Regions from separate parts of the Bradyrhizobium sp. Leaf396 genome, predicted to be linked through region 2. Evidence: predicted binding sites of a transcription regulator. Region 2 holds the regulator's gene; each other region holds the start of a gene.
The links. Region 2 encodes PhoB, which activates phosphate uptake and scavenging genes when phosphate is short. Its sites were predicted from a motif close to TGTCATNNANCTGTCAT; they were not measured.
Positions count from the first base shown of each region.

Region 1 (9,857 bases), on a different contig from region 2:
GGTTCTGGGGCTGGCGCAAATGGCTGAAGCTGCTCGCCGAAACGCTTCTGGTGAGCTATGTCGGTACGTTGATCGGGGCTATCCTCGCCTTCGGCTTGAACTTCTTTGCGGCCGCGAACACCGCGCCGGCGCGCTGGCTGCTCTTCGTCGTGCGTCGCCTGCTTGAATTCGCCCGCACCGTGCCGAGCATCGTATTCGCGTTGATCTTCGTCATTGCCTTCGGCCTCGGACCGATGGCGGGCGTGCTGGCGATCGCCATCCACTCGACCGGCGCGCTCGGCAAATTGTTCTCCGAGATCGTCGAGAATGCGGACATGAGGCCGGTCGAAGGCGTGCGCTCGACCGGGGCAAGCTGGCTGTCCTGCATGCGCTTTGCCGTGCTGCCGCAGGTGATCGCAGGCTATGCCAGCTACGCGCTGCTGCGCTTCGAGATCAATGTACGAGAAGCCTCGGTGATGGGCTTTGTCGGGGCCGGCGGCATCGGACAGGAGCTGATTGTTGCGATCCGCAAGTTCTACTATTCGGACGTCAGCGCGATCCTTCTGACCATCATCGTCACGGTCTTCCTTATCGACATCGGCACCGGCTGGCTGCGCGGCCGCCTGTTCGGCAGCGAGGCGCGGACATGAGCCGCCACCCCGAGGTCGATACGGTACAGCTTCGCGCGCGCCACCCGAATGTCTTCAACCGGCCGGCGTCGGCGCGGCTCGCGACGCCGGCGATGCTTGCCGCCGCGCTCGCGCTCCTGGTGTTCGGGCTGGTCGACCTCGACTTTTCGCCGTCGCGTTTCGTTGCCGGCGTCAATCAGCTTGGCTGGATCACGATGATGATGATCCCGCCCGATCCCGGCTCGTCGCTGCCGCTCTATCTGAAGGCGCTCGGAGAGACGCTGTCGATCGCGCTGCTCGGTACCACGCTCGCCGCCCTGTTCGCACTCCCGGTGAGCCTGCTTGCCGCGCGCAACATCGTGCCGTCGGGCTTCTTCCGTTTCCCGGTCCGGCGCTTCCTCGATTCGATTCGCGGCGTCGACACGCTGATCTGGGCGCTAGTCTGGATCAATGTCGTGGGTCTCGGGCCGTTTGCCGGGGTGCTGGCGATCGCGGTGTCGGATTTCGGCGCGTTCGGCAAATTGTTCTCGGAAGCGATCGAGGCCGCCGACCAGAAGGAGGTCGAGGGCATCCGTGCCTCCGGCGGCAGTGCCCTGCACGAGATCCGTTTCGGTCTGATGCCGCAGGTGCTGCCCGTCATCGCCGGCCAGGTGCTCTACTATATCGAATCGAACACCCGATCGGCCACCATCATCGGCATCGTCGGCGCCGGCGGTATCGGCCTGCAACTAGCCGAGCAGATCCGCGTGCTGGAATGGCAGAAAGTCTCGTTCCTGATCCTGATGATCCTGATCGCAGTCGCCGCGATCGATTTCATCTCGGGCAAGCTGCGCTTTGCGATCATCGGGCGAAGGCCGGTGGTGTAGAAGATCCTTTCCGTCATGGCCGGGCTTGACCCGGCCATCCACGCTCTTTTTGTGGGATCGGAACGGAGAATGCCCGGCTCAAGCCCGGGTATGACCGGAACGTGGAACTGGCTGCGGCCGCCTACGACTCCACCAAGAACTCCACCCGCTCCGCCGCGAAGCGCGAATGCTTGGTCAGCAGCGCCTTGCCCGCGAGATCGTGGTCGGTGGCGTCGACCACGAGAATCGGCCGACCCAGCGCCAGATCGAGCCGTACGGCATCGGTCGCGTCGACAATGCCGGCGGTGATTCGGGTCGCGCCGCGGCGGTAGTCGCGCACGCCGTAATGCGCGAGCAGCTTGGTCATGGAGTGCGTGGCTGCGAACACGGCGCCCGCGTCCGGAAACAGTTCCGCCGAGAGCCAGGTGGTCGAGACGCAGATCGGCGTGCGATCAGCGAGGCGGATCGCCTCGATTCGCACCAGCGGTGCGCCGGTCTTCAACCCCAGCTCCCGCGCGAGCTCGCGCGTCGCGATATCATCGCTTGCCTCGATCAGACGCCCATGCGGCTCCCGTCCTCCGGCGCCGACGATCTCGGAAAATCGCGTGCGCGAGCGCAAGGGATAGGCGAGCTTCTGCGCCTCGACATAGGTTCCGCTGCCGCGCTCGGCGCGCACGAGACCGCGCTCGGCGAGCGCAGCCAGCGCGCGCCGCACGGTGTGACGGTTGACGCGATAGGCCTCGGCGATCTCCACCTCACCGGGAAGCTTGTCGCCCGCCGCAAAGCGGCCGTCCGCGATGCCGCGCTCGATGCCGTCGGCGACGAGACGCCAGAGCGCGACGCCCGAAGAGGCTGTGTCCTGCATGCTCATGTCGCGGAAGCCTACTCCAGAAATCACATCATTGTCACGAAACGGTCATGGCGCGTCCGTATGAAGTTGTCTATTATCATAGACAACTTCGGCGCGGCAAGTTCGGTGGAGCAGGTGACGCAGCACAACAATCAGCAAGCCCAGCGCAGGGCCGCGATGGCGGTGCTGGCGCACGCGGAGGCGGGCGAGATCGCCGCTCGCCTCCGCAACCTGGCACTCCCGGCCCATCAGGATCTGCGCGCGCCCGAAAACGGCCTCGTCATGCTGCGCGGCAGGGTCGGGGGCGACGGAGCACCGTTCAATCTCGGCGAAGCCACGGTGTCGCGCGCCGCGGTGCGGCTTGCGACCGGCGAGATCGGCTTCGGCTATACGCTGGGACGCGACGGTGAGAAGGCGCGGCTGATCGCGCTATGCGATGCGCTGGTGCAATCCCGTGAATTCGGCAGCGCGCTGGAGCGCGACGTGATTGCCCCGTTGCGCGACCAGCTCATGATCAAGCGTCAGCGGGCCGCGGAAGAGACCGCTGCGACGAAGGTTGATTTCTACACCATGGTGCGCGGTGAGGGGTGAGATCATGACCACGATTGCAGAACTGCCGCCCGGTTTCGTAGACAAGGTGTTGTCGGCACAGTCGACCTTCCGCTCGGTCATGGATGCGATGGCGCGGCCGGGTTCGGTCCGGCGCATTGTGCCGGGAGCGGGGACGCCAGGGCCGATGATGCGGGGCACCGCTGCGATCGCGCTGACGCTGTTCGATCACGACACGCCGCTCTGGCTCGACGCGCGGATGGCGGAGAGCTCGGACGTGGTGAAGTGGCTCAAGTTTCACACCGGCGCCCCGGTGGTGCAGGACACGTCCATTGCAGGCTTCGCGCTGATCGGCGATGGCGCAGCTTTGCCCTCGCTGGAGCGTTTTGCGCTCGGCACCAGCGAATATCCGGATCGATCGACCACGGTGATTCTCCAGGTCGATTCGCTCGATGCCGGGCGCGGCTTCGAGCTGCGCGGCCCCGGCATCGACGGTGTCGCGACGCTCAAGGCGTCGATCACGCCTTACGATCTATTCGAGCGCCTGCATGTCAACGAGGCGCTGTTTCCGCGCGGCATCGATGTGGTGCTGGTCGCGGATGATGCCGTGGTTGCGATCCCCCGCACTACGCGCGTCGTGAGCAAGGAAAGCTGAAAAATGTATGTCGCAGTCAAGGGCGGCGAACGCGCCATCGAGAACGCCCACCGCCTGCTCGCCCATAAGCGGCGCGGCGACCAGGGCGTTCCGGAGGTCACGCTCGCCCAGATCTCCGAGCAGCTCGGTCTCGCCGTCGACCGCGTCATGAGCGAAGGCTCGCTCTACGACCGCGAGCTTGCGGCGCTCGCGATCAAGCAGGCGCGTGGCGACCTGATCGAAGCGATCTTCCTGGTTCGCGCTTTCCGCGCCACGATGCCGCGCTTCGGCAGCAGCGAGCCGGTGGACACCGGCACCATGCGAGTACGGCGGCGGGTATCGGCCACGTTCAAGGACATTCCCGGCGGGCAGATTCTCGGGCCGACCTTCGACTACACGCATCGCCTGCTCGATCCCTTGCTTGCCGAAGGCCTTGCGCCGGAAGCGCCGGCGACGGCCGACGCGCACACCGCGCCAACGCCGCGCGTGACGGACATTCTCGGGCGCGATGGGCTGATCGAATGTTCGCCGCCGGCCGACGACGGCGCAAGCGTCGGCGATCTTACCCGCGAGCCGCTGAACTTTCCGGCGGATCGTGATTTGCGGCTGCAGAACCTCGCGCGCGGCGACGAGGGTTTCCTCCTTGCGATGGGCTATTCCACCCAGCGCGGCTATGGCCGCAATCACCCCTTCGTCGGCGAGATTCGCTTCGGTGAGGTCGAGGTCGAACTGTTCGCCGAGGACGCCGGCTTTGCGGTGCCGCTGGGCTCGATCGAGCTGACCGAGTGCCAGATGGTCAACCAGTTCAAGGGCTCCGCGACCGAAGCGCCGTGCTTCACCCGCGGCTATGGCCTCGCCTTCGGTCAGAGTGAGCGCAAGACCATGTCGATGGCGCTGGTCGACCGGGCATTGCGTGCCCGTGAGCTCGGCGAAGAGGTGCGTGCACCGGCCCAGGACGAGGAGTTCGTGATGTCGCATTCGGACAACGTCCAGGCGACCGGCTTCGTCGAGCATCTGAAGCTGCCGCATTATGTCGACTTCCAGTCCGAGCTCGGCCTGTTGCGCAAGCTGCGTCAAGAGTTTGCCGATGCCAGCACGCCCGATGCCATGAAGGAGGCCGCGGAATGAACGCGCCCGCCTACAATTTCGCCTATCTCGACGAGCAGACCAAGCGGATGATCCGTCGCGCCATCCTGAAGGCGATCGCGATCCCCGGCTACCAGGTGCCGTTCGCCAGCCGCGAGATGCCGATGCCCTATGGCTGGGGCACCGGCGGCGTACAGGTGACGGCTGCGATCCTCGGGCCCGAGGACGTGCTGAAGGTGATCGATCAGGGCTCCGACGACACCACCAACGCGATCTCGATCCGCAAGTTCTTCGCCAAGACCGCCGGTGTCGCCACGACGACGGCGACGAATGAAGCTACCGTGATCCAGACCCGTCACCGCATTCCGGAAACGGCGCTGCACGAGAACCAGGTGCTGGTCTATCAGGTGCCGATCCCCGAGCCGCTGCGTTTCCTCGAACCGCGCGAGACCGAGACGCGGCGCATGCACGCGCTCGCCGAATACGGCCTGATGCACGTGAAGCTCTACGAGGACATCGCCCGCTTCGGTCACATCGCGACGGCCTACGCCTATCCCGTGAAGGTCAACGCCCGTTATGTGATGGATCCGTCGCCGACCCCTAAATTCGACAATCCCAAGATGGACAATTGCCCGGCGCTGCAATTGTTCGGCGCCGGCCGCGAGAAGCGGATTTACGCGATCCCGCCTTACACCCAGGTGGTCTCGCTCGATTTCGAGGATCATCCGTTCGAGCCGTACCGTTTCAACGCGCCCTGTGCGTTGTGTGGCGCAGAGAACTCCTACCTCGACGAGATCGTCACCGACGACAAGGGAGGACGGATGTTCGTCTGCTCGGACACAGACTATTGCGAAGGCCGTCAGGCCACCGGCCATCACGGCAGCCTCAGCGCCGCGCCGTACAAGGAGAAGGCGCATGGTTGATCAAGCCGCGCTTGAAAGCGACCAGCCGCTGCTGACGGCGAAATCCCTCGGCAAGTCCTTCGGCCGCATCGCCGCCTGCCGCGACGTTTCCTTCGCGCTCTATCCCGGCGAGGTGCTGGCGATTGTCGGCGAGTCAGGGTCGGGTAAGTCGACGCTGTTGCAGATGCTGTCGGGCCAGCTGGCGCCGAGCGCCGGCCATGTGTCCTACCGCATGCGCGACGGCGTCACCCGTGATCTCACGACGCTCGGTGAAGCCGAGCGACGTTTCCTGTTTCGAACCGATTGGGGGTTCGTACACCAGGATCCCGCGCAGGGCCTGCGCATGGCGGTCTCGGCCGGTGCCAATGTCGGCGAGCGTCTGATGGCGGTGGGCTGGAATCACTACGGCCGCATCCGCGACACGGCGTCCGATTGGCTTAGCCGGGTCGAGATCGACGTCGCGCGCATCGACGATGCTCCGCGCACCTATTCCGGCGGCATGCGCCAGCGTCTTCAGATCGCCCGCAACCTCGTCACCGAGCCGCGGCTGGTATTCATGGACGAGCCGACCGGCGGCCTCGACGTCTCCGTGCAGGCGCGGCTGCTCGATCTTGTGCGCAGCCTGGTCGCCGAGCTGCATCTGGCCGTCATCATCGTCACGCATGATCTTGCCGTGGCTCGCCTTTTGTCGCACCGGGTGATGGTGATGAAAGGCGGGCGCGTCATCGAGACCGGCCTCACGGACCAGGTGCTCGACGATCCCCGAGAGCCCTATACGCAGCTCCTTGTCTCCTCCATTCTGCCACCATGAGTGCTTCGATGACCGCGATGATCGACGTTGCCAATGCCCAGAAGACCTTTACGATGCACTTGCAGGGCGGCATCGAGCTGCCCGTCGTGCGCGGCGTGACCTTCCACGTCAATCCTGGCGAATGCGTCGTCCTCTCCGGGCCGTCAGGCGCCGGCAAATCGTCCATCCTGAAGATGATCTTCGGCAATTACCGCTGCGATAGCGGCCGCATCGGCATCCGCCATCGCGGCGTGGTCATCGACCTTGCCACTGCCGAGCCGCGGCAGATCCTCAATGTGCGGCGTGCCACGATCGGCTATGTCAGCCAGTTCCTGCGGGCGGTGCCGCGCGTTGCCACCATCGACGTCGTCGCCGAGCCGCTGATCGCCGGCGGCATGACACGCGCCGAAGCGCAGCAGCGTGCCGGCGCGCTTCTGCAGCGTCTCAACATCCCCGAGCGGCTCTGGCAGCTGCCGCCCGCCACCTTCTCCGGCGGCGAGCAGCAGCGCGTGAACATCGCGCGCGGTTTCATCTCGGATCTGCCGATCCTGCTGCTGGACGAGCCGACCGCCTCGCTCGATGCAGCCAATCGCGCCGTGGTGGTCGAGTTGGTCGCCGCGAAAAAACGCCAAGGTGTCGCCATGGTCGCCATTGTCCATGACGACGAAATCCGTCATCTGATCGCCGACCGCATCGTCGACGTCACCAGCTTTGCCGCCGCGGCCTGAGGAAATGGAAATGAATGCCAAGCCGAAAGAAGCCGTGATCGGCAATGCCAGGATCGTGCTGGGCGACGGGGTGATCGAGCAGGGGTGGCTTGCTCTTGCCGACGGACGCATCGCCGAAATCGGTGAGGGCAGGGCTCCCGTCGGTGCGGAGGATGCCGGCGGCGATCTGATCATGCCGGGCCTGGTCGAGCTCCACACCGACCATCTCGAAGCGCATTACGTACCGCGGCCGAAAGTGTTCTGGAACCCGGTTGCGGCCGTGGTCTCGTATGACGGCCAGCTCGCGACGTCGGGCATCACAACGGTTTTCGATTCGCTACGGGTCTGGCGCGAGGACGGCGCCGAGGAGGTCGATGGCCGCGCCGGCGTGCTCGCTGCCGCGATCACCACGGCGCGCGAGGCCAGCCTGCTGCGCGCGGACCATTTCCTGCATCTGCGCTGCGAGATCCCGATGCCGAGCGTGGTCGAGGAAGCCAAGGAGCTGATCGACCGCCCCGACGTCAAGCTGATGTCGCTGATGGATCACACGCCGGGACAGCGTCAGTTCCGGGACGAGGTCAAGCTGCGTGACTATTATCGCGGGAAGGGGGGCGGCAAGACCGACGCCGAGCTCGACGAGCTGTTCGCAAAGCGCTTCGAGTACCAGAAGCAATATGCGGCGGCCAACATGCGCCAGATCGTGGCGCTGGCGCACAAGTACAACATTCCGCTGGCAAGCCACGACGACACTACCGAGGAGAACGTCGCCGACGCCGTGCGCGATCGTGTCTCGGTTGCGGAGTTTCCGACGACGCTCGAAGCCGCGCGCGGCCTGCATCAGGCCGGCATCGACATCCTCATGGGTGCCCCCAATGTCGTGCGCGGCGGCTCGCACTCCGGCAACATCGCCGCGGTCGATCTCGCGCGCGAGGGTCTGCTCGACATTCTCTCCTCAGACTACATCCCGTCGAGCCTCCTGATGGCCGCGCTGCAATTGCCGGAGCATGTACCGGCGATCAGCCTTCCCGCGGCGGTGCGCACCGTGACGAAGGCGCCTGCCGAGGCGGTCGGCCTCACCGACCGCGGCGAAGTCGCGATCGGCAAGCGCGCGGACCTGATCCGCGTGCATGTCGCGGGTCACATTCCCGTGGTGCGCAGCGTCTGGCGCGAAGGAAGTCGCGTTGCATGAGCGAGATGGTCGCAACCGCACGGGACGAGGCGGGCGCGATCGGCCCCGGCCGGCTCGTGCTGGTGGTCGGCCCCAGCGGCGCCGGCAAGGATACGTTGCTGCGGCTGGCACAAGCAGCCTGCATCGATGACCCCGATATCGTCTTCCCGCGCCGCGTCGTGACACGAGAGTCCTCCGATGCGGAGGACAATATCGCCGTGAGCCCCGACGAGTTTCGTCGCGCGCGCGAACAGGGCGATTTCGCAGTGTACTGGGACGCCCATGGGCATTCCTACGCGCTGCCGCTCGATATCAACGACGATATCCGCGCGGGGCGCACTGTTGTCGTCAACGTCTCGCGCACCGTGATCGCCGCCTTGCGCCGGGCCTATGTCAATGTCGTCGTGGTCGCGATTACGGCGCCGCCGGACGTGCTGGTGCAGCGGCTTGCCGCCCGTGCCCGGCAAAGCGACGGCAACATCGTCGAGAGGCTGTCGCGCAGTGTCGGCGACGTGCCGGCGCAGGCCGATGTCACCATCCTCAATTCGGGGAGCGCGGACTATCACAGCCGCCAGCTGGTGCGCGCGATCAGGAATGAATGCTGGCAAGAGTAGCCGCCGGTACGACAAGGAGAGAGCGGAATGACGGTGATCGAGACGGTCGAACAGCTGGAAGAGATCTACGGCCCCACCAATGATGCCTCGACCGTGAAAGTCGCCGACCATGTCACTCCGCTCTATCGCATCTTTATCGAGAAGGCGCCGTTCGCCGCGCTCGCGACGATTGGACCCGAAGGTATCGACTGCTCGCCGCGCGGCGATCTTCCCGGCTTCGTCCGCATCCATGATCCCAGGACGCTGATGCTGCCGGACCGTCGCGGCAACAACCGGGTCGATTCCCTGCGCAATATCGTGCGCGACCCGCGCGTGTCGCTGATGTTCCTGATTCCGGGCTCCGGCAATGCGGTCCGTGCCAACGGCCGCGCTTATCTTTCGATCGACCCGGAACTCCTGGCCTCGTTCAAGGTGGAGGGCAAGGCGCCGCGCAGCGTCATGGTGATGAACGTGGAAGAAATCTACTTCCAGTGCGCCCGAGCCATCGTCCGTTCCGACCTCTGGAATCCCGACAAGCGGGTCGATCCGAAGATGTTGCCGACGCCCGGACAGATCCTCGCCGAGATGAGCGAGAACAAGGTCGGCGGGGCGGAGTACGACCGCATCTGGCCGGAACGCGCAGCGGCGACGATGTGGTGAGCCCGCTCGCGCCTTTCCCTCTCCCCGGAGGCGGGGAGCGGTGAGGAGCGCGCGCCCTAATTGAACGCCATCCCGCCGCTCAGCGCGACCGTCTGCCCGGTCATGTAGGCGTTGTCGACCAGCAGCATTACGGCTTTCGCTACCTCCTCGGGCGTCCCGAAGCGGCCGAGCGGGATGCGGCTGACGAGCTGTGGTTGATCGCGCATCATGTCGGTCTCGATCAGTGACGGCGCGACCGCATTGACGGTGATGCTCTCCTTCACGAGGCGGGCCGCATAGCCTCGCGTGAGGCCCTCCATGCCGGCCTTGGATGCGTTGTAGTGGGGCCCGATCGAGCCGGCGCCGCGCGCCGCGCCCGAGGAGATGTTGACGATCCGGCCCCATTTTCGGGCCCGCATCGATGGCAGCACCGCCTGCGTGCAGAGGAAAGCGGATTTCAGGTTGACCAGGATCGTTCGGTCGAAA
Region 1 covers NZ_LMQJ01000006.1:39,147-49,003, reverse strand. Annotated here, with positions in the region: gene phnE (phosphonate ABC transporter, permease protein PhnE) at 1-629, shown strand, start outside; gene phnE (phosphonate ABC transporter, permease protein PhnE) at 626-1,474, shown strand; gene phnF (phosphonate metabolism transcriptional regulator PhnF) at 1,596-2,324, opposite strand; gene phnG (phosphonate C-P lyase system protein PhnG) at 2,430-2,894, shown strand; gene phnH (phosphonate C-P lyase system protein PhnH) at 2,899-3,507, shown strand; gene ASG57_RS07950 (carbon-phosphorus lyase complex subunit) at 3,511-4,614, shown strand; gene ASG57_RS07945 (alpha-D-ribose 1-methylphosphonate 5-phosphate C-P-lyase PhnJ) at 4,611-5,495, shown strand; gene phnK (phosphonate C-P lyase system protein PhnK) at 5,488-6,285, shown strand; gene phnL (phosphonate C-P lyase system protein PhnL) at 6,294-6,992, shown strand; gene ASG57_RS07930 (alpha-D-ribose 1-methylphosphonate 5-triphosphate diphosphatase) at 7,003-8,160, shown strand; gene phnN (phosphonate metabolism protein/1,5-bisphosphokinase (PRPP-forming) PhnN) at 8,157-8,753, shown strand; gene ASG57_RS07920 (pyridoxamine 5'-phosphate oxidase family protein) at 8,781-9,392, shown strand; gene ASG57_RS07915 (SDR family NAD(P)-dependent oxidoreductase) at 9,449-9,857, opposite strand, start outside.
Region 1: a site for PhoB is predicted at 2,357-2,373, ahead of phnF (phosphonate metabolism transcriptional regulator PhnF). Genes of this name have one in related genera too.

Region 2 (9,857 bases):
GGCTTCAGCACGTTGTGGCGGTGCTCGCCTTCCTTGTCGCCCATCGACACCCAGGTGTCGGTGACGACGCAGTCGGCGCCGCGCACGGCGGCTTCCGGATCGGTGCCGAGCACGATCGGCGCGCCGGTCGCCTTGATCCAGTCCCGCATCGCCTTCTTCGGTGCGAGCTCGGAAGGTGTTGCGACGTTGAGCTGGAACTTGAAGCGTTCTGCGGCATGCGCCCAGGACGCCAGCACGTTGTTGTCGTCACCGGTCCAGGCCACCGTCCTGCCCTCGATCGGGCCGCGATGCTCCTCATAGGTCATGAGGTCGGCCATCACCTGGCAAGGATGCGAGCGCCGCGTCAGGCCGTTGATGACGGGCACGGTGGCGTTGGCCGCAAGCTCCAGCAGCGCATCGTGATTGAGGATGCGGATCATGATCGCATCGACATAGCGCGACAGCACGCGCGCGGTGTCGGCGATGGTCTCGCCGCGGCCGAGCTGCATCTCGGCGCCGGTGAGCATGATCGCTTCGCCGCCGAGCTGGCGCATGCCGACGTCGAACGAGACGCGCGTGCGGGTCGAGGGACGCTCGAAGATCATCGCCAGCGTCTTGCCTTCGAGCGGCCTGACCGGCTGATGCGCCTTCTGCTTGGCCTTCATGGCGGAGGATGCGGCGAGCATGCGCTTGAGCTCCGACAACGGCAGCTCGTTGATGTCCAAGAAGTGCTTAGGAGCTTTGTCGGGCGTCTTGCTCATCAGCTTGCCGCCCGCTTGGTCTGGCTGGACGAGATCGCAGCGCAGGCGCGTTCGAGCCGCCCGACACTGTCCTCGATCTCGGCCTCGGTGACGATCAGCGGAGGCAGGAAGCGCACTACGTTGTCGCCGGCCCCGACGGTGAGCAATTTTTCAGCACGCAGCGCCGCGACGAGATCGCCCGAAGGCACCACGGCCTTGATGCCGACCAAAAGGCCCTCGCCGCGTACCTCGCTGACGACATCGGGGTGCCGGTCGATCACGGAGGCGAGCTTCTGCTTGAGCAGCAGCGACATCTTCTGCACGTGGTCGAAGAAGCCGGGCTTGAGCATGACATCGAGCACGGCATTGGCCGCGGCGATCGCGAGCGGATTGCCGCCGAAGGTCGAACCGTGCGAGCCGGGCCCCATGCCGGCGGCCGCGTCCGCGGTCGCGAGCACCGCGCCGATCGGGAAGCCGCCGCCCAGCGCCTTCGCCAGCGACATTACGTCGGGCACGACACCGGTGCGCTTGTAGGCGAAGAGCTCGCCGGTGCGGCCCATGCCGGTCTGCACTTCGTCGAAGGCGAGCAGCAGGCCGTGCTCGTTGCAGAGCTCGCGCAGCGCCTTGAGGAAGGCGGGAGACGACGAACGAACGCCACCCTCGCCCTGGATCGGCTCGATCAGGATGCCCGCGGTGTGTGGGCCGATCGCCTTCTTCACGGCTTCCAGGTCGCCATGCGGCACCTGGTCGAAGCCTTCCATCGGCGGACCGAAGCCCTCCAGATATTTTGCAGATCCGGTGGCGGCGAGCGTCGCCAGCGTGCGGCCATGGAAGGCGCCCTCGAAGGTGATCATGCGATAACGATCAGGATGCCCCTTGGAGAAGTGATGGTGGCGCACCAGCTTGATCACGCCTTCCAGCGCCTCGGCGCCGGAATTGCAGAAGAACACGAAGTCCGCAAAGCTCTCGTTGCAGAGCCGGCTTGCGAGCTTCTCGCCGTCCGGGCTCTGGAACAGGTTCGACATGTGCCAGAGCTTCGTCGCCTGCTCCTGCAACGCCTTGACCAGCGCCGGATGAACATGGCCGAGCGCATTCACCGCCACGCCCGAGGTGAAATCGAGATAGCGATCTCCGTTGGTCGCGATCAGCCAGCAGCCTTCACCGCGCTCGAAACCGAGGTCGGCCCTGGCGAAAACGGGGAGCAAATGCGGCGCGGCGCTGTTAGTCATGACGTCACTTGAATGTTGCGGACGGTGTGACGCATGCATTGCGCAACGCACCATTGACCGGCCCGGAAAACGAAACGTGCCGCCTTTTAAGGGCGGCACGTGGGACTATCTTATGCTTGGCAAGACGTGTGTCAATGCCGCCCGAAAGCCCCGCGAAACGCTGAATCCGTAGTCTTGCGGTGCCGATTTTGCGGGATTTTCACCACGGAACATGTGGACGCGAGTCGGCGGACTCTTGCGCGGGAGTCACGCCATATTGTAGCGTTTGGACTGTCAGATACGACATCTCGTGCAACAGTTCTGATCCCAAGAGTCCTCATGTACCGGCGTAAACGTTCGGGCGTCTTGAGCGCGCCCGGCGAGCCTTAAGGGATTCTGGCGGCACGGGTTTTTCAAGGCTTAAGCATTCGCTGTGAAGGCCCCAGGACGGCAGGCGCGCAGCGAGGGAAAGGGTGCAATGACGGTTTTGACCTGGTCCGATGATCGCGTCGAGCAGCTGAAGAAGCTCTGGGAGGCCGGACTTTCGGCCAGCCAGATCGCGGCGGAGCTCGGCAATGTGACCCGCAATGCCGTGATCGGCAAAGTGCACCGGCTCGGCCTGTCCGGCCGCGCCAAGAGCCCTTCATCGGCAGCGCCCCGGCCGCGCAAGGCACGGCCCGCGCAGCACATGATGCGAGTCACTCGCCCCGTCGCGCGCGGCAACACCGCGCTGGCGCAGGCCTTCGAGGTCGAGGTTGAGGCTGAACCTGTTACCTACGACAACGTGGTGCCGATGAGCCAACGGCTGTCGCTACTGGAATTGAACGAGGCGACCTGTCACTGGCCGGTCGGCGATCCCTCGAGCCCGGATTTCTTCTTCTGCGGCGGCAAGGCGCTTTCCGGCCTGCCCTACTGCGCCCAGCATTCGCGCGTGGCGTATCAGCCCGCAGCAGACCGCCGGCGCGCGCCGGCGAAGCCGGGCACGCGCTGAGTTTGTCGATCTACCTGATGGCAGCCGCGACGCGATCACGGCTCCAGTAACTCGGTGTCATCCCCGCCTGGTGCGCGATTGCGCGCGAGGGGCGGGGATCCGTAGCCACAGCGCGCAATTGTCGCGCGAGATGGTCACTCCGAGTCTTCGTCAAAGCACGTTCTGTGGTTATGGACCCGGGCTCGCGCTGCGCGCGTCCCGGGATGGCGGCCAAGATCATTGCCGCATCTCGCGAAACCAACACTCGCCAGTTTAGAGCTTTACGTCTGCTCCGCCTTGGCGAACCGATCATCCAGCGCGTAGCCGGCGCCGCGGACCGTGCGGATCGGGTCCTGCTCGCGACCCAGATTGAGCAGCTTGCGCAGGCGCCCGATATGGACGTCGACGGTGCGCTCGTCGATGTAGATGTCGCGGCCCCAGACGCTGTCGAGCAGCTGTTCGCGCGAGAACACGCGGCCGGGATGCTCCAGGAAGAACTCAAGCAGGCGATATTCTGTCGGGCCGAGATCGATCGGCCGGCCCGAGCGCGCCACGCGGCGCTTGTCGCGGTCGAGCTCGATGTCGCCATAGGCGAGCACCGTCGCGAGCCGCTCGGGGCTCGCGCGCCGCAGAAGCCCCTTCACGCGCGCGAGCAGCTCCGGCACCGAGAACGGCTTGACGATGTAGTCGTCGGCGCCGGTCGCAAGCCCCCGCACCCGCTCGCTCTCCTCGCCGCGCGCGGTGAGCATGATGATCGGGAGCTGCTTGGTCTCGGGCCGCGTGCGCAGCCGCCGGCACAGCTCGATGCCCGATAGCCCAGGCAGCATCCAGTCGAGCACGATCAGATCGGGAATGTGCTCCTTGAGGCGGGTATCGGCATCGTCGCCGCGCATCACCGTCTCGACGTCATAGCCGTCGCCTTCGAGGTTGTAGCGGAGAAGCTCGGTGAGAGCTTCCTCGTCCTCAACCACCATAATGCGTGCGCCCATGGTGTCGTCGCTCCTTACGTCTTCAGGTATTCGGTATCGTGGTGGCGAAATTGGTCATGTCGCCCTTCGGCCGCTTGTCGGTGATCGCCTGCCCCTCGATCATGTAGAACACGGTCTCGGCGATGTTGGTGGCGTGGTCGCCGATCCGCTCGATGTTCTTGGCGCAGAACATCAGATGGATGCAGAACGAGATGTTGCGCGGATCCTCCATCATATAGGTGAGGAGCTCGCGGAACAGCGAGGTGCAGATCGCGTCGACCTCCTCGTCGCCCTTCCACACCGCCATTGCCGCCGGCAGATCGTGCGCGGCGTAGGCGTCCAGCACCGACTTGACCTGCTGCTGCACCAGGTCGGTCATGTGTTCCAGGCCGCGGAACAGCTTCAGCGGATGGAAATCCGTCTCCAGCGCCGCGACGCGCTTGCCCATGTTCTTGGCGAGATCGCCGATGCGCTCGAGATCGGTCGCGACGCGCATGGCGCCGACGATCTCGCGCAGGTCAACCGCCATCGGCTGGCGGCGCGCGATGGTGAGCACCGCGCGCTCCTCGATGCGCTTCTGCAGCGCATCGAGCTCGGTGTCGGTGGCGACGACGCGCTGGCCGAGCGCGACGTCGCGGCGGATCAGCGCGTCGACGGAATCGACGATCATGCGCTCGGCGATGCCGCCCATTTCGGCAACCAGGCGCGTGAGCTCCTGGAGGTCGCTGTCGAAGGCCTTTGCGGTATGTTCAGAACCCATGTTCCGTCTCCTCAGCCGAACCGGCCGGTGATGTAATCCTGCGTGCGCCGGTCGCTCGGCGACGTGAAGATCTTGCTGGTATCGTCGAACTCGATCAGCTCGCCGAGATACATGAACGCGGTCTTGTCCGAGACGCGCGCCGCTTGCTGCATGTTGTGGGTGACGATCGCGATCGTGTAGTTCTCGGACAATTCCTGGATCAGTTCCTCAACCTTCGCCGTCGAGATCGGATCGAGCGCCGAGCAGGGCTCGTCGAACAGGATCACCTCGGGCCGGACCGCGACGGTGCGAGCGATGCAGAGGCGCTGCTGCTGGCCGCCGGAAAGCGACAGGCCGGAAGCATTGAGCTTGTCCTTGACCTCGTTCCACAGCGCGCCGCCACGCAACGCCTTCTCGACGCGGTCGTCCATCTCGGACTTCGAGATCTTCTCGTACAGACGAATGCCGAACGCGATGTTCTCGTAGATCGTCATCGGGAACGGGGTCGGCTTCTGGAACACCATGCCGACCCGGGCGCGCAGCAGATTGAGATCAAGCTTGGGGTCGAGAATGTTGGTGTGGTCGAGCAGCAGCTGACCGGTGGCGCGCTGGCCCGGATAGAGATCGTACATCCGGTTGAAGATGCGCAGCAGGGTCGACTTGCCGCAGCCGGACGGGCCGATGAAGGCCGTGACGCGGTTGGTGCCGAGCGCCAGATTGATGTTCTTCAATGCATGGTGCTCACCGTAGTAGAAGTTGAGGTTGCGCGCCGTAACCTTGGCGGGCGCCTCGGGCAGGGGCTGCGAGCCGGGATGGACGGTCGGCGCGCTGACGGAAACAGACATTTCACTCATTTTGCAGTCCTCTCGGCGCCGATGATGCGCGCGCCAATGTTCAGGGCAAGCACGGTCAGGGTGATCAGCAGCGCGCCGCTCCAGGCGAGCTGCTTCCAGTAGGCGTAGGGGCTCTGCACGAAATTGTTGATGGTCACCGGCAGGTTGGCCATGGTCTTGTCCAGGCCCAGGCTGAAGAACTGGTTCGAGAGCGCGGTGAACAGCAGCGGCGCCGTCTCGCCGGCAACGCGGGCGGTGGCGAGCAGCACGCCGGTGATGAGGCCGGAACGCGCGGCGCGATAGGCGATCCGCTTGATCACCAGCGAGCGCGGCAGGCCCAGTGCGCTGGCGGCCTCACGCAGCGGGTTGGGAACCAGCAGCAGCATGTCTTCCGTGGTGCGCACCACGACCGGGATCACGATGACGGCGAGCGCCAGCGCGCCCGCGATCGCCGAGAAGCCTCGCATCGGCACCACCACCGCGCCGTAGATGAACAGACCAATGATGATCGAGGGCGCCGACAACAAAATGTCGTTGATGAAGCGGATCACCGAGGTCAGCTTGTCGTTGCGGCCGTACTCGGCGAGATAGGTGCCGGCGAATAGGCCGAGCGGCGCGCCGATGCCGACGCCGATCGCGGTCATGATCAGCGAGCCGACGATAGCGTTGCGCAGGCCGCCCTCGGTCGATCCGGGCGGCGGGGTGTCAGCGGTGAAGACCTGGAAGTTGAGCCCGGCCAGGCCGTTGTAGAACAGCGTGATCAGGATCAGCGCGAGCCAGGTGACGCCAAACGCGGCAGCAGCGATGCAGAGCCCGCGGATGACGATGTCCCAGCGGCGGCGACGTGCATAGATCGGGTTCATGGCTTTACTTCCCGGCCTTGGTTTCCAGGCGCATCAGCATCAGCCGCGCGGCTGCGAGCACGAAGAACGTCAACACGAACAGGAGCAGACCGAGAAGGATCAGGCCGGACTGGTGCAGGCCGTCGCTCTCGGCGAACTCCGACGCGATCGCCGCCGAGATCGTGGTGCCCGGGGCGAAGATCGACGATGAGATGCGGAACGAATTGCCTATGATGAAGGTCACCGCCATGGTTTCGCCGAGCGCGCGGCCCAGCGCCAGCATGACGCCGCCAATGATGCCGACGCGGGTGTAGGGGATCACCACGCTGCGGACGACTTCCCAGGTGGTGCAGCCGACGCCATAGGCGGCTTCCTTCAAGACCGGCGGCACCGTCTTGAACACGTCGACCGAGATCGAGGTGATGAAGGGCAGCACCATGATCGCGAGGATCAGCGCGGCGTTGAACAGGCTGAGATAGGAGGGGGGCCCGGCAAAGATCGCGCCCAGCACAGGGACGCCGTCGAAGACCTTGATCATGAAGGGCTGGAAGGTGTTGGCCAGGAACGGCCCGAGCACGAAGAAGCCCCACATGCCGTAGATGATCGAGGGAATGCCGGCGAGCAGCTCGACCGCCATGCCGATCGGGCGGCGCAGCCATTGCGGACAGAGCTCGGTGAGGAAGATCGCAATGCCGAGGCCGACCGGAATGGCGATCAGCATGGCGATGAAGGAGGTGATGAGCGTTCCGTAGATCGGCCCGAGCGCGCCCAGCACCGGAGGATCGGCGGACGGTGCCCAGCGCTGCGTCCACAGGAAGGAGAGGCCGTACTCCTTCATCGCGGGAAAGGCGCCGACGACCAGCGAAAGGATGATGCCGCCGAGGATCAGCAGCACCGAGATCGCGGAAAGCCGCGTGATCCAATAGAAAGTGACGTCGCCGAGCTTGAACGCGCCCAAGGCCTTGGCGCGATCATACGGTCCGGCATCGTCGATTACATCGCTCTGAACGGCCATCTCTGCCACGCCGATCCCCTGTTTTGCTCACGCCAGCTGCATGCCGCCAAAGGCGGTCGTTTTCGACAGCTTGCCCGCGTCGTTCCGGGATTGTCTTGAAGGGGACCCGGAATCCTGAAGATTCCGGGCCGCTCGTCCACTCGCGCCCGCCGCGAGGCGGAGCGCGAGTTCAGTACGCTGCAATCAGCTCTTGATCTCGGCAGCCCACGTCTTCTCGATCTGCTTCACGACAGTGTCGGGCATCGGGATGTAGTCGAGCTCCTCGGCCATCTTGTCGCCCTTCTCGAACGCCCACTTGAAGAACTTGAGGGCTTCCTGGGAGGCCGCCTTGTCGGTCGCATCCTTGTGCATCAGGATGAAGGTCGCGCCGGTAATCGGCCAAGACGCTTCACCCGGCTGGTCGGTCAGGATCACATAGTAGTTCTTGGAGCCGGCCCAGTCGGCGTTGGCGGCTGCAGCCTGGAAGGCCGCAACGGTCGGCTGCACGGTCTTTCCGGACTTGTTGATCAGGGCACCGTAGGTCAGCTTGTTTTGCTTGGCATAGGCATACTCGACATAGCCGATCGAGTTCTTGGTCTGGCTGACATTGCCCGCGACGCCTTCATTGCCTTTGGCGCCAACGCCCGTCGGCCATTCGACCGCGGTACCGGCACCGACCTTCGTCTTCCACTCGGCATTGGTCTTGGAAAGGAAATCGGTCCAGATGAACGTGGTGCCGGAACCGTCCGACCGACGCACGACGGTGATGGCGTCCGAGGGGAGCTTCACCTTGGGATTAAGCTTGGCGATCGCCGGGTCATTCCAAGTCTTGACCTTGCCCAGATAGATGTCGCCCAGCAGCTCGCCGGAAAACACCAGCTCGCCCGACTTGATCCCTTCGAGATTGACGACCGGCACCAGGGCACCCATCGCCTGCGGCCATTGGATCATTCCGTCCTTTTCAAGCTGCTCGGGCTTGAGAGGCATATCGCTCGCGCCGAAGGTCACGGTCTTGGCCTGGATCTGCTTGATGCCGCCGCCCGAACCGATCGACTGGTAGTTCAGACCGTTGCCGGTCTCCTTTTTGTAGGCGTCAGCCCACTTGGAATAGAGCGGGAACGGGAACGTCGCGCCGGCGCCGGTGATGTCGGCCGCGAAGGCGGCCGTCGTCGATGCGGCTACCAAGCCAGCAGCGACCATAGTTTTGAGGAAATTCATGCTGGTCTCCATACAGGGGAGCGAAGCGCCATCCGCGCCCGATCGCGCTCCCCGCGCCGCCCGTTTAGGAGCGGTCGGCTGTGCTTTTACGAAGGTTTCATGACAGTTGGATGACGCAACCAAGCATTTGGATTCGCTTGGTTTTTAGGCCGCGGCCGAAATCTTCGCCTGGGGAAAACACGCCGTGAAAGTTGCACCCTGCTTGGGCACGCTTTCGATCAAAAGCCGGCCGCGATGGCGGTTAAGAATATGTTTCACCAGCGATAATCCGAGCCCGGTACCGCCTTGCGAGCGGCTGTCGCCGACGTCCACCCGATAGAAGCGCTCGGTCAGCCGCGGCAGGTGCTCGGGCGCGATACCGGGGCCGAAATCGCGTACCATGATCCGGATTTCCTGAGTTCCATCAGAGGCGGCGCCTGATGTCAGCGACACGATGACGCGCCCGCCGGAGGCGCCGTATTTGAGCGCGTTCTCGATCAGGTTCTCAAACAGGCGGAGCAGCTCCTCGCGGTCGCCGGCGATCATCACCGGCGGATCCGGCAGCTGGATTTCCACCACGACCTGGCGCTCGCGGGCCAGCGGCTCGAGCCCGTCGGCGACCTGGCGGATGATCGGCACGAGGTCGACCAGGGTGTCGGGCCGGACATGGGCCGACAGCTCGACCCGCGACAGCGACAGCAAATCGTCGATCAGGCGCGCCATGCGGGTGGCCTGGTTGTGCATGATGCCGAGGAAGCGCTCGCGCGCCTTGGGGTCGTCCTTGGCCTGGCCCTGCAGCGTGTCGATGAAGCCCGACAATGCGGCCAGCGGCGTACGCAGCTCGTGGCTCGCATTGGCGACGAAGTCGGCGCGCATCTCCTCCACCCGGCGCAGCGGCGTCTGGTCGTGGAAGGTCATCAGCATGCATTTGTCGGTACCGCCGAAGCTGGTCGGAACCGGCACCGGCGTGATCATGAGCTCCATCCAGCGATCGACCGGAACATGGTCGAGATAGGTCGCGCGCCGCGGCTCGGTGGTCGCGATCGCCTCGCGCAGTGCCGTGATGATCTCCGGCGAGCGCAGCGCGAACTGGGCGAGCTCGTTCCGACGCAGCGCCGGGGCGAGCTGAGCGGCGGCGGCATTGAGGTGGATGACGCGACCGGCGCGGTCGAGCAGCACAGCCGGATCCGGCATGCCGGCGACCACCGCGGCCACCGCCGCGCTCTCGACCGGGTTGATGCGCCTGACGTCGTCCCGGGAAGCGGCGGGATCGTGCAGCCGCCAGGGGATCAGGGCAGCCGCCGCGATGCAGAGGAACACGATCGCGGCGTGCAGTGCCGACAATTCGCCGAGCGAGACCACGACTGACAGCGCCAGCGCCGCGGCG
Region 2 covers NZ_LMQJ01000034.1:122,456-132,312, forward strand. Annotated here, with positions in the region: gene argF (ornithine carbamoyltransferase) at 1-740, opposite strand, end outside; gene ASG57_RS25315 (aspartate aminotransferase family protein) at 740-1,948, opposite strand; gene ASG57_RS25320 (GcrA family cell cycle regulator) at 2,406-2,918, shown strand; gene phoB (phosphate regulon transcriptional regulator PhoB) at 3,179-3,886, opposite strand; gene phoU (phosphate signaling complex protein PhoU) at 3,909-4,625, opposite strand; gene pstB (phosphate ABC transporter ATP-binding protein PstB) at 4,637-5,458, opposite strand; gene pstA (phosphate ABC transporter permease PstA) at 5,455-6,300, opposite strand; gene pstC (phosphate ABC transporter permease subunit PstC) at 6,305-7,294, opposite strand; gene pstS (phosphate ABC transporter substrate-binding protein PstS) at 7,478-8,491, opposite strand; gene ASG57_RS25355 (ATP-binding protein) at 8,636-9,857, opposite strand, start outside.

Region 3 (9,857 bases), on a different contig from region 2:
CAGGAAGCTCAAGGTCACGACCCGGATCGCCATCTTCGGATCGACCACCAGTTCGCCGTTCGCGACCAACGCCAGCACCGGGTTGCCGTTGTCATCGATCAGCGCTGCCGACTGCACGCGGTTGCCGGCCGGCAAATCCTTGTCGAACGAGAATGCGATGCCGCCGACCTGGGCGAACTGGCCGGGCGTCGCGGTCGCCGTGGTCGCCGCCACTGCGTGCTCGAGCACCTTGAGCAGCTGATCCGCGGTCACCGTGACCATCGACAGCGCGTTGTTGAAGCGCAGCGAGTTGGCGATATCGAGCTGCGACACCTCGCCCGCTTCCTTGCCGACGCTGGTGTTCGCCAGCGGCGGGCTCTCCACCGCTTCGCCACCGACCGCATAGACGTAGCCGATCGAGTCGCGGATGCCGCCGCCGTTCTTGATCGAAACCAGCACGGTCGGGTCGACCTTCTGGGCGTACCACAGGTTCGCATCGGCGGAGAGGTCGCCGAGGTTGGTCTCCTCGGTGCGAGCCTCGCTGCGACGGCCCTCGAGATAGACGTCCGTCTTGCCGAAAGTGTTGCCGTCCTGCGCGTCGATGATGCCGCCCACCGCCTGGGCGATGTCGTTGACCAGATCGCCGCGGCCGCCGTCGGCAAACGGATCGGCGTCGTCGGTATCCACGTCGCCGTCATGGTCGACGTCGACCGTGGTGTTGCCGTCGTACAGGGAGGTGACCACCTCTTCCGTGCTGGCGTAGGCGCCATTGACCGCCGAGTTGGCGGTGTAGATCACGTTGCCTTCAGCATCGAAATCGACCACCAGTCGTCCGACATAGGAGTATTCGCCGGAGGTGTTGACGATAAGCGTGGTTTTGCCGTCGGCGTTCGCGGTGACGATCGGATAGGTGTCGGCAGCGGTCTCGCCGACACGGAGCGTGTCGGTCTCGTCCGCCAGCAGCGTGTGCGAGCCGCCGGCGACGATGACGTCGACGCCGTGCAGCAGGGGCGCCAGCGCCTTTTCGAGCGCGAGCTGCTGCAGATGGCTGACCAGGATGATCTTGTTGATGCCCTGAGCCAGCAGACCATCGATCGTCGGCTGCAGGATTGCCGCCAGAGCCGCCATGTCATCGACATTGTCGCCGATCACTTCGACGCCGCCGGTCGAGGAGATGCTCTGCACGATCTGGGTGGTCGCGCCGATCACGCCGATCTTTTCGCCGTTCTCCTCGATGACCGTGGCCGGCGCGATCTTCTTGCCGATACCGGCCACCGGCGGGAAGCCGGTGTAGACGTCGGCATCCTGGATCGTGCCGGTGTAGACCGAAGCGAGATTGGCATCGGCCGAGAAGTCCAGATTGGCCGCGAGGTACGGGAACTGCGCGCCGGGATATCCGGCGGTCTGCTTGATGATGTCGGCGAACGCCTTGGTGCCGGCGTCGAATTCGTGATTGCCGATCGCCGAGGCCTGCACGCCGATGATGTTCAGCATCGCCATGTCGGCGGTGCCGAAGCCGGGCGAGATGTTCAGCGTCCCGGCAGCGAGGCCGTAATAGGTTTCCAGCGCGGTTTCGTAGACCTCCTTCAGCGAGCTGTCGCTGCCGGCGCTGAAGAACGGGCTGGGAATGAAATTATCTCCCGAAGACAGCGTGATCGAGTTGTCGTAGGTCTCCTCGAGATAATCGACGATCGCCGCGAAGTTGCCGGCGCGATCGACTGCGTTCAGGCCCGCCTCGAAGTCCGATGCATGCAGGATTTGCAGCGTGTAAGCCGGAGTCGGCTCCTGTTCCCCCAGATTGAGGCCCACGATCACCGGGTCGTGGTCGGACACCCGGATCGAGGAGTCGCCGTCGAAGATCGAGGTGTCGCGGCCATAGTCGGTATTGTAGTCGAGCGCGTCGGCCTCGTCGGCATTGATGTGCCAGGTGGTCACACCGGACACCTGCCCGCCGAGGCTGGCATTGGCGAAGGCATAGTCGAGCGTGCCGGTCTGGCCGTCGAATACATAGGAATAAGCGCCGTCCTCGCGATCCTGCAGATTCTCATAGCCCGCGCTCTCGATGAGAGCGGTCGACTGCTCCTTGGCGTAGCCGTTAAAATCGCCGAGCAGCATCACGTCCGGATCGCCCGAGCCGGTCGGATCGCTCGCCGCCCACGCGGTCAGCGCTTTGGCGGCCAGCTCGCGCTGGTTCTGCCAGTTGCCCTGGCCGTCGCCCTGATCGGAATCGGCGCCGGAGCCGGTACCGCTCTTGGACTTGAGATGGTTGGCGATCGCCGTGAAGGTTTCCCCGGTCGCAAGCTCCTCGAAGGTCACCGCGAGCGCGTTGCGGCTGGTGTTCTCGCCGTCGAACACCGCGCCGACCGTGCTCTGCCCGATCAGGCCGCCGAGGCCGAGGCCGGGCAGGTCGGCGTCGTTGAGGGTCTCGATGGTCGTACCGTCGGCGATCTTCACTGCGGTGGTGTCGTAGATGAAGCCGACCGCGATGGCGTCGCCGCCAACGAACTGCCGGCCGGGATCGACCCAGGCATAGGTACCGGCCCCAGCCACGGCATTGAGCTGTTCGACCAGATACTTGATCGCGTTGCCGGACGATGCAGCGGAGAAATCGTTCTCCAGCTCGGTCAGCGCCAGCACGTCGACGTCCATGTCGAGGATGGTCGCGACCAGCTTCTCGGTCTGACGTGCAAACTCCGCCGCATTGTCGGCGCCGCGCGGCGCTTCGCCGATCGCGGTGGTGCCACCGTTGTCCAGCGTGGTGAAGTAGTTCAGCACGTTGAAGCTCGCAACCTTCAGGCGGCCGCCGACGTCTTCCGGCGCATCGGTGCGCGGATTGGCGCCGGCTTCGAAGGTGTTGGCGCCGTCCTCGACCGAGCGGATCCGCCAAGTCGCCCCCGAGGCGGAGTTTCCGGCCCATTGATAGTCGAGCACGCCGGTCAGGCCGGTGACGGTATCACCCATCCGGACCGCGTCGGCGGTGCCGTAGTTCGGCGTGGCGGACGGGTTGTCGTTCGGATCGAAGCCGTCGAGATTGTTGATCGCGGCGTTCTGGACGTTGAGGCCATCGTCATAGGTGATGGTGCGAGCACCGAGCTCCGCCAGATACGCCTGGTAGGCGGCGGCGTCGGGCGCGCTCTCCTGCGTGAATTGCTCGGGCCGTTCGCCCGCCGTCAGCTTGATCTCGTTGAACCGGTCGAGATTGTACTGCTCGGTGACGGTCAGGGTCTGCGGAATCGTGACCAGCATGCCTTCATAGGCTTCAAGATCGGGCTGGTAATCGCCGTCCTGGCTCAGCGTGGTGCCCATCGCCGACAGGTCGATCTGCACCGCCATCGTGTCGACGTCGGCCACCGCGCCGGCCTGGACGACCGAAATGTTGCTGGCGGTGAGCTCGGTCAGGCCGAAATATTCGCTGATCGAGCCGGTGACGCGGACCCGGTCGCCGATCTGGACGTCGGTAGCGCCGCCGTAGACGAAGATCGCCTCGGAGGTCAGCACGTTGCCGTCGGAATCGGTGGTCTCCTCCTGGACATAGAAGCCGTTGAGATTGCGGCCGGCGTCGGCATCGCCGTTCTGGAAGTCGCCAACCACGATGGCTTCGACGGTCACAGTCTGACCGACCATGGCGCTGCTGGCTCCGCTGCCCTGAATCGCGCTGATCTTTGTGATGCCGACGTCGTCGTTGACGATGGTGCCGGTCGCCGTCGTGGCGCTGCCGATCGTGGTGGTCACGCCCACCGAATTGGAAACGTTCTGCAGCGTCAGCGTGAAGCTCTCGCTCGCCTCATTGTCGGTGTCGCCAGCAACGGTGACGGTCACGATCGCGGAGGTCTCTCCCGCCGCGATGCTGCCGCTGAAGCTGACCGGGTTGCCGCCGACATAGTCGGCCGCATCGGTCTGTGCCGAAGCGATCGTTCCCGAGAACGCGACGTCGCCCGTGGTACCGCCGCTGCGCTCGACGATGAACTGATAGACGGTCGGACCGCTGTTGCCTTCGTCATGCGACACCGTAAGCGAACCCGGCGCGAAGGAAACGTGCTGCGCTTCGACCGACGATTCGGATGAACTGGTGACGCGGATGTCGTCGATACCGACCCACTCGTCATTGCCGGCGGCGTTTGTGGTGAGAATGCGAACCTGGATGTCGTTGCGGCCGTCGACGGCGGCGGGCAGCAGCAGATCGAACGGCGTCACCTGGGTTGCGGCGCCACCGGTGGTGGTGTCGGCGGCGTAACCGCTCGGAACGTTGGTCCACGACCCGCTCGAACCGAGCCGGTACTGCACGTTGATCTGCTGCGCGGAGTCGTCCGTGCCGCCGTCGAGGTCGCGTGCATTGAAGCTCAGCCGGACGTCTTTGCGGCCGGTGGCGTCGAGATGGATCACGAGGCCAGGAGCATCCGCGCTGTTCGAGCCGTTCAGCGCCAGCGTCGGGTTGGCGATCTGGAATTCGGCCACACCGCCGTTGGTGATGGCGGTGTTGGTCTGGTTGGCGATGACGTCGACGTCTCCCGACGACGATCCGGTAGCCGTGCGCGCGTCCACCCCGGTGGCCGAAACGACATCGTTGCCGAGATAGCCGACGATCGATGCGACCCCCGACCAATCATCGTTAGTCGTGATGAGGCCGGTGTTGGACCAGTCCTGCAGGAAATCGCCGTTCGCCAGGACATGAGGGGTCGTCGACATGTATTGCACTCCAGCGCTTGAGAAGAAGACGTCGCGGATCGCCGCCTCACGGCATGCGTGAGGGCGCGGTCCAGACGGCCGTTGGTTAACGGATCGTTAATGCGCGTTGATAGAATGCCGACGACAACAGATCGGTGACTGCTTCTTAACGGGCCGGTGAAGTCACAACATGGAAAGTGCCGCGAAGACCGCGCGCACCAACCACTCCTCGCGGCGCGCTCGACGCTCGGCCGACGGCAATCGCCATTGAGTCATCGCGTTAAAGCTTGATCAGTCCGCCGCGAGGGACGACCACGCCAGGCTTCGGTTGCCGGGTGGTGCGGCCGAATTCCGAACCAGAGCGGCGTTTCGTCGCAGGATGTCGCGCCTGGTCGCCACTGGAACGCGTTTTCGCGCACGCGCCGCATTGTCATGCGCCTGACGTTGAACCTCGCTAACGAACGCCGGCCGCATCCGACCGTGACTGTCCGACGTCGTTTTGAATTGAGTATCATGACTGCAACAACGTCCTCCGCGTCGTCCCCCCCGTCCGGCGATCTCGCGTCGGCCGCGCTCGCCTCCTGCAGAACGGCCTTTCTGACGGTGGGACTGTTCTCGGCGGTGCTCAATCTGCTGATGCTCAGCGGCTCGATCTACATGCTTCAGGTGTACGACCGAGTCATTCCATCGCACAGCATTCCGACCTTGATCGCACTGTCGATCGCGGTGGCGGCGGCGTATGCGATGCAAGGGCTGTTCGATCTGTTGCGTCAGCGCATTCTGACGCGGATCGGATCAGCGCTGCACGCCGCGCTGTGGCAACCGGTCGTCTGCAACATCCTGCGGGGGCCGCTGCGCGGCGGCGGCGCAAATCGCGGCCTGCAATTGTCTCATGATCTGGACTCGGTCCGGTCGTTCCTTTCCGGGCTCGGCCCGACGACCCTGTTCGACTTGCCATGGATGCCGCTGTATCTCGCCGGCTGCTTTCTCTTGCATCCCTATCTCGGCTGGACGTTGGTCGTGGGCGCGGTGCTGCTGTTCGGGATCGCGCTGCTCACCGAGGTGCTGACGCGGGCGCCGACCCGGGACGCGTCGCGTGCCGGCGCAATCCGCGGCGTTCAACTTGAAGCCGGTCGGCGCAACGCCGAAATCGTGGCCGCGCTGGGGATGGAGCAGCGGTTGATCGACCGGATCGGCGCCGCCAATGACGATCTCGTCGCCGCCCAGCAGCGCAACGCCGATATCGCCGGATCGCTCGGCGCGTTGTCGAAGGCGCTGCGCTTCATGCTGCAATCGGCGCTGCTCGGCCTCGGCGCCTATTTAGTAATCGAGGGGCTGGCCAGCGGCGGCGTGATGATCGCCGCGTCGATCATGGGCAGCCGCGCGCTCGCGCCGGTGGAGCTTGCGATCTCCATCTGGCGTCCGTTCCTCGGCGCGCGACAGGCGGGCCAACGGCTCCGCGCCGCTCTGCGCAACGGCGACGCCCCGAAGCCCGACGTCGCCCCCGAACGCGCCGTCCATCGACTCACGGTCGAGCAGGTAACGATCGCCGCCCCCGGCGGCACGACCGCGATCGTGCACAACGCCTCGTTCGTACTTGAAGCCGGCCAGGCGGTCGGCATCATTGGCCCGTCAGCCGCCGGCAAATCGACGCTGGCGCGGGCGCTGGTCGGGATCTGGCCGATCGCACGCGGCGAGATCCGCCTTGATGGCGCCACCCTCGACCAGTGGCCGGCAGAAATTCGTGGCGGCATGATCGGCTATCTGCCGCAGGATGTTGAATTGTTCGACGGAACGGTGGCGGAGAACATCGCACGTTTCGACCGGGAGATCGACGAGGCGGCGGTGATCGCCGCGGCGAAGGCCGCCGGCGCCTACGAGATGATCCTGAAGCTGCCGAAGGGCTTCGAGATGCGGATCGGCGAAGCCGGCGCCACCCTGTCGGGCGGCCAGCGGCAGCGGATCGCGTTGGCGCGCGCGCTCTACAAGGATCCGTTCATGGTGGTGCTCGACGAGCCGAACGCCAGCCTGGACGCCGAAGGCGACGCCGCGCTGACCGACGCCATCCGGCGTGTCCGGGCTCGCGGCGGCATTGCCGTCATCATCGCGCATCGGCCGGCGGCGCTCGCGGCAGTCGATCTCGTGTTGACGCTGGCGGCCGGTCAGGTGCAAGCGTTCGGCCCGAAGGACGAAGTGCTGCGCAAATCGCTTGCCGCTCATCCGGCGCCGGGCGGGGCGGCGCTGCAGGCGGTGCCCGATGCGCGCTCGGTTCCGGCCGCAGCCGTCAGTTGAGGACCTCCACATGACCGCCCTCTCCACGCCCGAAGCTCGCCGCAACGATCCGTTTCGCGATATCCGGCGCGCCACCGGACTCGGAATCGGTACCTTGGCGATCGTGGTGTCCACCGCCGGAGTCTGGGCGATGACCGCGCCGCTCGCCAGCGCCGTGATCGCGCCGGCGCAAGTGGTGGTCGACAGCAACGTCCGCAGGGTTCAGCACCCGACCGGCGGCGTGGTCGCCGAAATCTACGTCAACGACGGGGATCAGGTTCGGGCCGGCGATATGCTGGTCCGCCTCGACGAGACGCTGTCGCGCGCCAACCTTGCGCTGATCGAAAACCAGCTCAACCAGCTTGGGGTGCGTCGCGCCCGGCTGCAGTCCGAGCAGAACGGCCGTGACGCGGTGGTGCTGCCCGGCGAGATCTCCGCACGCCGCGCCATCGGTGCGATCACGGAGATGATCGAGGGGGAGACCACGTTGTTCGCCCGGCGGCGCGAGGCGATCAGCGGCCAGCAGTCGCAGCTGCGCGAACGCAAGGCGCAGATCGTGGACGAAATCCGCGGCCTGGAGGCGCAGATCGCGTCGAAGCGCGAACAGATCCGCTGGATCGAAACCGAGCTGGAGGGCGTCCGTCAGCTATACGAAAAGCGTCTGGTGCCCTATGCGCGCCTCACTGCGCTCGAGCGCGAGGCCTCCCGCCTGACCGGCGAGGAAGGCCAGCTGATCGCCGAGATCGCGCGCGCCAAGGGCCGGATCACCGAAACCGAACTGCAGATCATCCAGCTGGTTCAGGACCAGCGCCGTGAGGTCGCGACCGAACTGCGCGACGTCGAGACCAAGCTTGCCGACCTCGGTGAACGCCGCATCGCCGCGATGGACCAGCTCGATCGCGTGGTGTTGCGCGCGCCGCAAGACGGCCTGATCCACCAGAAATCGGTCTTCACCGTCGGCGGCGTGATTACTGCGGGCGAACAGCTGATGCTGATCGTGCCGAAGGACTCGCTTGTGGTCGAGGCCCGGGTCGATCCACAAATGATCGACCGGCTCAAGGTGGGGCAATCCGCCAAGCTCCGCTTCAGCGCGTTCGACGCCGCCGTGACCCCCGAGCTCGACGGCACGCTGACGCGGATCGCCGCCGACTTGACCAAAGACCCGCAGTCCGGCGCGGCTTACTACGTCGCCCGCATCAGCCTCGACGCGAGCGAACTCGCCAAGCTCGACGGCAAGGCTTTGGTGCCCGGCATGCCGGTTGAAGCCTTCATCCAGAACGGCGTGCGGACGGCGATCGCCTACCTGCGCAAGCCGCTGGAAGATCAGCTCGCCCGCGCGCTGCGGCAGAAATAATCCAAGTCCCTATCGTCGTCATTGTTCAGCCTGCTGCCACATTGCCGCCAGCACGATGTCCCGACTTTCGAAGCCGCTAGATCCTCGGATCCTCGCCAAGTGAGCAGGCGTGGTGTGCTGATGCTGCCTGAATCTGTTTCTGGCCTTGGCTGCCCTTTGCTCAGAAGCCTTCGAGGTCAGCTTTCGGGAGACGAGCCGACCAGCGCAATTCGGCCTGGCCAAGCGCAGCGTTGACCGGACACCGACGATCTACCGCTGTCGCGGGTGCGCTGCTCGTCAGTTCGCCCCTTTGGAAACCGGAGCACTCGCCTAAGGGGATAGTCGTGAGCTAGCGACAGCTTTGGAGGTGCCGGCGTCTTCGTGCTGGAAGTAGGCCATTGCGATTTAGCTTCGGTAGAACCACCGCGTTGAGCTGACGGAGCTACCGATGGCAGCGGGCCAATGATTCTAATCAGCGAAACATTGATTTCATGATCAGGTACTTGGCTTCCGAGGAGGATACCAAGCAACGGATCGCAACTGAAGCAGGAGCCGTTGCGCGTCCAGGCGGAGCTGGCTGCCCTCGAGGAGACCCCTACCCCCATCACTGCATCCGGCAACGCTGGACCGCTACATCGAGACCGTCAACGCTCTTGCCAACGTGATAGCACGCGATGCAAGCGCGAGGACGACGGGCCTCTTGGTGGCCGATTCCAGGTCGCTTGTGCACAGCGTCATCGTTCACCCGAAAGAGCCTCGGGAAGGCTTCGACGTCAAGGGAAAGCTGGCCGCTCTGGTCCGGAGGCCCACCACAACAGTGGGTCATACGTGGTAGCGGGGGAGGGACTCGAACCCCCGACCCCAGGATTATGATTCCCGTGCTCTAACCAGCTGAGCTACCCCGCCACAGGGATCGCGGCGGCGAATAGGGCCGATCTCGCGAACGCGCGGCATATAAGGAAGGGGGCGGCGGGAAGTCAAGCAAAGCGGCGGCCTTTTCCGCCATTGCCAGGCTGTGGCGGGACGCGCCGCCTGGTGAATACGGACCTCTTTTCAACGGGTTCGTCATGGCCGGCCAGCTAGTCCCGGCCATACCCCACCTTCAGTCGCGGCCAAGAACCCGGATGCCCGGGGCAAGCCCGGGCATGACGGTCTGGGAGGCGAAACCGGCTTCCGCCTTCGCTCAAGCTTCGGCGGGACAGGCTATTTCGGCCTCACATTCGGGTCGCCGCCGGGGCTGCCGGGGGGCGGGATGACCGGGGTGTTGCTGTCGGTGCTAGGCGCGGGGGCGTGCATGTCGGGATCGACGCCCGAGGGCGGGCAGAGCACGCCGTCCGTCTTGGCGAGCTTGTCTCCGAGCGGTTCCCGGGACTGGCCGGTGGTGGTGCCGTCGGGGGTGGTGGCCAGCCGATCGGATGGGGCACAGCCGGCGGCGCGTTGCGGGGATGGCGGCGCGGTTGCTTGCGGCGGCGTCGCTGGGGCGGGCGGCGCCTGCGCGATCGCGGCGCCGGAGGCGGCGATCAGGAGGCTTGCCAGGATGATATTCGATGTCGTGCTCATGAGAAGGAAACGCGCGGGGCAGGCGGGCTGTTCCCCAGGCGGAGTGCGA
Region 3 covers NZ_LMQJ01000007.1:8,995-18,851, forward strand. Annotated here, with positions in the region: gene ASG57_RS08790 (ExeM/NucH family extracellular endonuclease) at 1-4,665, opposite strand, end outside; gene ASG57_RS08795 (type I secretion system permease/ATPase) at 5,158-6,936, shown strand; gene ASG57_RS08800 (HlyD family type I secretion periplasmic adaptor subunit) at 6,947-8,269, shown strand; tRNA gene ASG57_RS08805 (tRNA-Met) at 9,078-9,154, opposite strand; gene ASG57_RS08810 (hypothetical protein) at 9,452-9,808, opposite strand.
Region 3: a site for PhoB is predicted at 4,789-4,805, ahead of ASG57_RS08790 (ExeM/NucH family extracellular endonuclease). Genes of this name have one in related genera too.